2 regions of the Bacillus nitroreducens genome follow, and region 1 is predicted to be linked to the other one. Evidence: predicted binding sites of a transcription regulator. Region 1 holds the regulator's gene; the other holds the start of a gene.

Region 1 (4,220 bases):
AAGATATTGTTCTAGCCAAGTTAGGGTGTTAATATCAAGGTGGTTAGTGGGCTCGTCAAGAATTAATAAATCTGGTTTTGATAGTAATAGTTTACAAAGAGCAAGACGTGTCTTTTGACCACCACTTAAGCTAGAAATTTTCGTTTGGTAGTCTTCTTCTGTAAAATTAAAACCATGTAAAATGGATCGAATATCAGCTTCGTATTGATAGCCGCCCATTTCTTTAAAGTTAACTTGAAGCTGATCATATTCCTCTAGCAATTTTTGATAATCGATTGGATTTTCAAATAGAGAAGGATCTCCCATTTTTACTTCAAGGGTTCTAATGTCTTTTTCAAGCTTTTGTAAGGGTGCAAATACGGTTAGCATTTCCTCCCAGATGGTGAGTGTTGATTCAAGTCCAGTATCTTGAGCGAGATAATCGATTGTGACACTTTTAGGCTTAATAATCTCGCCGCCATCATGAGACATCTGACCTGCTATAATTTTTAAAAGTGTTGATTTTCCAGCGCCGTTTCGACCAACAATAGCAATTCGGTCACGTGTTTGTACTTCTAACTTTATATTCGATAAAATAAGATCAGCAGCAAAATATTTTTTGAGCTGATTTACTTGTAGTAAAATCATACTATTTCACCTCTTGTTTCTACCAACAGTGTATCTTATATTATCGTAAGAGAGCAACTGCAATGATAATGTTCACACACGTTTCGCAGACAGATGTGGTAAAATAGTGTATAGTTTATGGGAGGGTCGATAGATGTCAGCATTTACCCATTTTAATGAGCAGGGTCGAGCTAAGATGGTCGACATTACGGAGAAGTCAGATACAGTCCGTACAGCTATTGCAAAATCTAGTATAACTGTAAATAAAATGATTTATGAGCAAATCGTAAATAATGAGATTAGCAAGGGTGATGTTCTTGCAGTATCACAGGTTGCAGGGATTATGGCAGCCAAAAAGACGTCAGATCTCATTCCGATGTGCCATCCATTGGCATTGAAGGGCGTCGATATTTCATTCAGTTGGACAGTAGGAGACGAATATATTCTTCATATTACGGTTGAAGTAAAGACAAAGGGTAGCACGGGAGTAGAAATGGAAGCACTTACGGCTGCTTCTGTCTGCGCTTTAACAGTTTATGATATGTGTAAAGCAGTTGATAAAGGGATGGTCATTGGACCAACCTACCTAGCAGAAAAAACTGGTGGAAAGAATGGAGATTTCAAAAGGGAATTTAAAGGCTAGTAGTGGGGGAATATACACATGAATCTGGAACAATCAAAAATACCACAAGCAACTGCCAAAAGGCTACCACTTTATTATCGGTTTCTGAAAAACTTGCATGCGTCGGGGAAGCAAAGGGTGTCATCTGCAGAACTGAGTGAAGCGGTAAAGGTCGATTCTGCTACGATTAGGCGCGATTTTTCCTATTTTGGAGCGCTAGGAAAAAAAGGGTATGGCTATAATGTTAATTACTTATTATCCTTTTTTAGTAAAACGCTCGATCAGGATGAATTAACAAAAGTTGCACTAATTGGTGTAGGAAATTTAGGCACAGCATTTTTGAATTATAATTTTTCGAAGAATAATAATACAAAAATTGAGCTTGCGTTTGATGTGGATTATAATAAGGTAGGAAATAGTGTTGGTGGAGTCAAGGTACACCATTTAGATGATCTTGAAAAAGTATTGCCTGATGATGTAACAGTAGCGATCCTAACAGTACCTGTCGGCGCTGCCCAGGCGATTACGGATCGTCTTGTCGTTAAAGGCATAAAAGGTATCTTGAATTTTACACCAGCAAGAATCAATGTCCCTGAACATATTCGAGTTCATCATATTGATTTAGCTGTTGAGCTACAAGCACTTGTTTACTTTTTAAAGCATTATTCAAATGAGGAATAGAAACTTTTATTTGTGGGGAGGTGACTTACGATGGGAAGTCTCGGTTTCGGTAGTATCTTTTTAATTGTGGTTGCAGCATTACTCATTTTTGGACCTAAGAAGTTACCTGAGCTTGGAAAAGCAGCGGGGAATACTTTGCGTGAATTTAAAAACGCGACAAAAGGTTTAGCTGATGATGACGATGATGATGTTAAGAAGAAAGAATCTCATGATGTGAAGTAATGATAGGATGAGTCATATGAACGAAAAAGAAATGTCCGTCTACGATCATATTGGTGAGCTACGAAAACGACTGATTTATGTAGTCGTTTTCTTCTTCATAGTTGCATTAGGGAGCTTTTTTCTCGCCGAGCCTGTAATTGTTTATTTGCAAAACGCGGAAGAAGCGAAAGAGCTAACGATGAATGCTTTCCGTATGACAGATCCGATTAAAATTTATATGCAATTTGCGTTTATTATAGCGTTAGTTATCTCGTCGCCTTTTTTACTTTATCAACTTTGGGCATTTATTAGTCCAGGTTTGTATGAGAAGGAACGGAAGGTAACACTAAGTTATATTCCAATCTCTGTTTTTTTATTTTTAGTAGGAATCTCATTCTCTTATTTTATTTTGTTTCCGTTTGTTGTGAACTTTATGTCCAGATTAGCGGTACGACTTGATATTAATCAAGTGATAGGAATTAATGAATACTTTCAATTTCTGTTACAGCTTACCTTACCGTTCGGATTTTTGTTTCAGCTGCCAGTAATTGTGATGTTTTTAACAAGACTGGGAATTGTAACACCAATGTTTCTTTCTAAAATACGGAAGTATGCGTATTTTATACTTTTAGTCATCGGAGGGTTAATTACACCTCCCGAGTTAATCTCGCATTTAATGGTCACTGTACCGTTATTCGGACTATATGAAATTAGTATAATCGTATCAAGAAGTGCATATAGGAAAGCTTTGAAAGCGGAAATGATGGCTGCTAATAGTATGGAATAAAAAAGAAAAGCGGAAGTGCCTTGCTCAGCCCCGACAAGCATAAGAAAATCTGTCGAGAAGGTTGTGCTTTGACCTTCATGACAGATTGGCTAGACCCAGTGGGGCTAGGCGCTGTAGTTAGACAATAAAAAATAACCTCCGTTGTGAGGTTATTTTTTTGTGACTTTTTTTATTTTACTATGTAGGGAAAACATTCGGATGGCCATACCGAAGTCAAAGGTTGCAAACAGGACGAGAAAAATGGTGGAAAAGTTCCAGATTGTCTCCGTTGCAAAGCCAATCGCAAAATAAGTAAAAAGTGTTCCCATTAACGCGTAAAAGATGCCCATCGCAAAAGGTGAAGTTCTTCGCATATACTAAAAGCCTCCAATAAATGTTTGTTGCAGTTTCTCGGCTTGCTTCATAATCCTTTCTATATCATCAGCAAAAATCGTCTGAACAGCAACGACAAATGTATTCATCGCAACATGTGCAAAAATTGGTACAATGATCCGCTTAGTTTGTACATAAAGGAATGCAAAGGTGAAGCCCATCGCTGTATAAATAAGGATATGAGTAAAATCCATATGTACAGCAGCAAAAATTAAGGAACTAATTAAGCCCGATATGAAAAAGTTGAACTTTTTATATAATGATCCAAAAATAATTTGTCTAAAAATAATCTCTTCAAGTATTGGACCAATAATGGATACGACAATCACAAGTAGTGGAAGAGATTTCACAAGGGCCATAATTTCTTGCGTATTTTCTGAGCCTGGCTCAATTCCAAACAGGTGAATTTCGATGTTAGCCGCTAAAATTTGTGAAGTCATGGCCATAAATACACCTGCAATTGCCCACCCGATTGCTTCACCCTTAGAAGAACGTTCAAGGTTTTGATGTCTTTCCCTTATATCTTGTCGCAATAAAAATAAAACAATAGGGAGCGCTGCAACAAAACTAATAATTGTCCATGTCGCAATAATTGTGTTTTTAGCTTTGTCTGGATCCAAATCATCTCCAACGCCAAGAAACAAGAGAAGTGGGATCCCAAGAATTCCAGAAAACTGCATAATGATGTACGTTAAAATGACATACCAATATCTAATTTTCATGTAAATCTCCTTTTAACTAGGTGGAATATTTATCTATTATATCGATTTATTTGTCCACCATCTGATTGTAACATATATTCATCTTTATCCATTAGTATAATGCAAATCCAATATTTCATAGAAAAAAACGAAATAATTTTGTATAAAAGGTTTATTTTTCCTGATTGTGAGATACGATAGGTAGGTGGATGGTTTAGCATTTTTATGGAATGAAATTTTTTAAAAATTT
Region 2 (4,220 bases), 240 kb from region 1:
AGTGTGCCACTAGGAACATTGTATTGTGGTACTGGTAATCCGCTGCTGACATTGCAAGCATTACCCCTGTTACCCCACCAATTGTGAATAATGGGATAAATCCAATTGAGTAAAGCATTGGGACTGTCATACGGATTTTACCTTTCCATAAAGTAAACAACCAGTTAAAGATCTTCACACCTGTTGGTACAGCAATCATCATTGTTGTAATTGAGAAGAAGCTATTAGCTGCAGCCCCTTGTCCCATTGTAAAGAAATGGTGTGCCCAAACGAGACATGAAAGAACTGAAATAATGACCATTGAACCAACCATTGATTTATAGCCATATAGGTTTCTTCCTGCAAAGGTTGAAATAATTTCACTGTAAATACCGAAAGCTGGAAGGATTAAGATATATACCTCTGGATGTCCCCAAACCCAGAATAGGTTTGCCCAAAGCATATCCATTCCACCGTTTGTACTTGCAAAGAAATGTGTTCCAAAAAGTCTATCCATTGTTCCCATTGCTAAAGCAACTGTTAAAACTGGGAAAACTGTTACAATAATTAAGTTGGCAATCAGAGTTGACCAAGTGAACATTGGCATTTTCATCAAAGTCATGCCAGGTGCTCTCATTTTCAAAATCGTCGTGATCATATTGACCCCAGTCATCAACGTACCCAGACCAGAGATCTGTAATGCGATCATATAGTAGTTCGTTCCTACTGATGTACTGAAATCATTCCCTGCAAGTGGGAAATATGAAGTCCATCCTGCATCAGGCGACCCCCCAATTACAAAGGAGATATTAAATAGCATAGCCCCCATAAAGAATAGCCAGAAGCTTATCGCATTTAAGCGTGGGAATGCTACGTCACGCGCTCCGATTTGCAGAGGTACAACGTAGTTCATAAAACCAATGATAAATGGCATCGCCATGAACATGATCATGATAACACCATGTGTTGTAAATATTTCATTATAGTGCTGTGCATCTAATAGCTTTGCTTCTGGTGTAGCTAGCTGTGCACGTAACATAACTGCATCCACTCCACCACGGAACAGCATGATTAAGGCGGAGATTAAATACATGATACCAATTCGTTTATGGTCAACGGTTGTTAACCACTCGCGCCATAGATAACCCCATTTTTTAAAATAGGTTAAACCAGCGACTATTCCAATTACGGTAAGTCCAATTGCAACCATCGCTGCATAGATAGCAGGACTAGGATGTGGTATAGCAAAACGTTCAAAGAATTCCATCCGTTTGTTACTCCTTTCAAATGTAGTTGATGTTTAAAAAGTGCGGTGAATATGACGCGTCGAATTTCTGCGTTGGCTTGCTTCTTTAGATCCTCACGTATTAACTGCATACGTTCTGGTACTCAAAGCTGTACCGCCTTGAAATTTCGACGCACAGGAAGTGCTCGTCTCGACAAGACATGAGGACGTGGCGTTCTTGTCGGAGCCGTCCTCTTCATCCTCCTTTTTAAACTCCTATATGAAGTGATATTTCAATGTCAATTAAGGAATTAATGATTATTGTGTTCTGAGTGAGCATTGTGCTCACTGTGCTCTTCCTCATGACCTTCTTCTGATTCACCTGAACCATGGTCATGAGTTGGCGGTGGCGCGAATCCAAGGTGAGTTCCAGTAAACGTCATTTGTCCAAGGTGGCCAGGCTCTAAAAGCTCTTTAAATTTATCTTCTGTAAGAGGTTTTGCTGTTTCTTTAACCTCTTCTACCCATTCTTCAAAATCCTTTGGAGATACGGCGTTAACGCTAAAACTGTTTTCCGCGAATCCTTTACCACTGAAGTTTGCGTTACGTCCCATTAATTCCCCTTGCTCTTCAGCAGCGAGATGTAACGTCGTAATCATGTCAGCCATAGCATATTTTTGCCCGCCTAGCTGCGGAATCCAAAAGCTTGTGATTGGTCCGTATGAATAAAGTCTAAATTCAAGTGGTCGGTCAGTTGGAATGTATAAATAATTGACTGTTTCAATATCTTCTTCAGGGTAGCTAAAATGCCATTTCCAATCAGAAGATGACGCATAAATGACCAATGGCTCTTGGTTTTCATAACCTTGTGGAGTTGACTCAACAATATAGTTACTTTGAACCGATACAAATGAAAGGTAACCAACAATTAGGACTGGAATCCCGATACAGATCGCTTCGACCCAAGGGTTTCCTTCAATATGTGGTGGCTCATAATCCTCCGGTAATTTAGATGCTCGATACTTAACAAGCATGTACGTTAGCAATACGAAAACGACAATAACTACAAATGCCATGATTCCAATTGAAAGCAGGATATCTTGAGCTTGCCTCTCAGCTTGTGGGCCTTTAGGGTCTAGCACCAATAATGGTTCACAACCTGCTAGCACTGTGGCAATAGTAATAACCATCGATAAGAAAAACCATTTGATTTTCATTTAAGTACTCCTTTCCCAATGGATGCTTCATTCACAAGTATGTGATTGTGAAGAATTTGTGTACAACTTCACAAAGTTGTCAAAAATTTTTAGCTACCTGTTTTTCCGTAATATCGTGAAATAACGAGTAGCTAATTTGTAACAAGAGAATTCTTATACATAATCACTGTGTAAATGATGATAACATCAAAAAAAGAAAAAAGTTGTTACAGAATAAAGAAGGAATTATTTGTAAAAAGTTGTTTATCCTAACACATCTCTCTAAAACCTTGATGTGATGCATATCACAGGCATTTTTGTGAATTTGAACATTTTGTTACAGTCTCATATTTCGAAAATAATGGGTTTGATTTAATGGAATTGAGGTGAAATATCCATACTATCAGTAAAAGGAACTTGAAAGGTGGTGAGGGCATTGAAAATTCTTTGGGCTTTAATGCTTTTCTTTTCGGTACAACAAATTCCCCCTCAGGACAATCATCTCTATATTACCTATAAGGGAGAGCCTATTGCGACAGTTAATCGTGCGGATTATGTAATTCCAATACTCGGTATTCCTGCAATTAACACGAAAAAATTCACAGATTTCCTTGATTATTTAAGTGAGCAACTTTATGAAGAGCCAAGGGATGCAAAAATAGGGCAATCTGGTGAAATTATAAAAGAGATTGTTGGCGTAAAATTAAATGAAGAGAAATTTACGAAATTATTCTATTCGAAGTTTTTTGGAAAAGATAACTACCTTGAAGTGCCAATAGTAAGATTGTATCCACGAGTGGACAGTGAACTTTTATCAACCATACGAGCAAAAAAGATCGGGCAATATGTCACTTATTTCAATTCCTCCAATAAGGAGCGCTCCACCAATATTGCTTTGTCAGCTGCTGCCATTGATGGGTATGTTTTGTTTCAAAATGAAACCTTTTCTTTTAATAAGGTGGTGGGAAAACGCACTGCTGAGAGAGGTTACCAACCTGCACCAGAAATTATCAAAGGAGAATTAATTGAAGGAATCGGAGGGGGGATTTGCCAAACATCTTCCACCCTGTTTAATGCGGTCGATCAAGCAGGTGTTCAAATCGTTAATCGCTATTCACATAGCAAACGTGTCGGTTATGTACCTCCAGGACGTGATGCAACTGTTAGCTGGTATGGTCCTGATTTTAAATTTAAAAATACATACAACCAGCCGATTTTGATACGAGCGAAAGTTCATTATGGTACCATCGCTGTATCGGTCTACTCTTCAGAGGGTATCAACTATACGCCTCGAAAAATTATACCCAAAGTAAAAGCACAGTAAATTTATTGGGATGATGCTAGGAGCTTGTTTTAGAAAGTGAACAGGTTGAGTTCTGACACACCAACATTCAGCCTATAAAATTGACGACTTTAAAAGAGGCTGCAAACCTTGTGGTCTCTTTTTTAGCTAGGAGTTTATCGAGGTCTATCAGGTTTTAGCATATATTCTGCCAAGCTATTCATAGTGCTTGTTCACTTTCTTGAGCTCCACGCCATTTAACTCTTCGACGAGAAAATCATCTGCACCGCCGTAAATAGAATAAAAATGCTTACCAAACCAATTACCCGCTCTCCTTTTATAAAACTAATTCATTTGAAAGCGTACCATTACCCTAAGTATAGCTACCTAAGATAATATTTAGTAATTAACAAGCTCCTCTAGATCTATTTCAAAGCATTCTCTTTAACTAATTGTATGCCTCTTACTTCAAACCTCGTGCTGTTTACATTACCATTTAACTCTGTATTCCTAACGTAATGCATATAATATGCATTAC

Evidence for each region. Region 1 encodes Rex, which represses fermentation and respiration genes when NADH is low (regulators of the CRP and FNR family bind a similar motif). Its sites were predicted from a motif close to TTGTGAAATATTTCACAA; they were not measured.
Region 2: the regulator Rex is predicted to act here: its motif matches at 2,478-2,495, upstream of qoxA (cytochrome aa3 quinol oxidase subunit II).

Annotation. Positions count from the first base shown of each region.
Region 1 covers NZ_CAXHYI020000003.1:763,977-768,196, reverse strand. The annotation lists gene ACWPVE_RS07530 (ABC-F family ATP-binding cassette domain-containing protein) at 1-627, opposite strand, end outside; gene moaC (cyclic pyranopterin monophosphate synthase MoaC) at 761-1,249, shown strand; gene ACWPVE_RS07520 (redox-sensing transcriptional repressor Rex) at 1,268-1,909, shown strand; gene ACWPVE_RS07515 (twin-arginine translocase TatA/TatE family subunit) at 1,940-2,131, shown strand; gene tatC (twin-arginine translocase subunit TatC) at 2,148-2,897, shown strand; gene ACWPVE_RS07505 (YdiK family protein) at 3,047-3,250, opposite strand; gene ACWPVE_RS07500 (CPBP family intramembrane glutamic endopeptidase) at 3,254-3,991, opposite strand.
Region 2 covers NZ_CAXHYI020000003.1:526,056-530,275, forward strand. The annotation lists gene qoxB (cytochrome aa3 quinol oxidase subunit I) at 1-1,246, opposite strand, end outside; gene qoxA (cytochrome aa3 quinol oxidase subunit II) at 1,516-2,421, opposite strand; gene ACWPVE_RS06305 (VanW family protein) at 2,837-3,724, shown strand.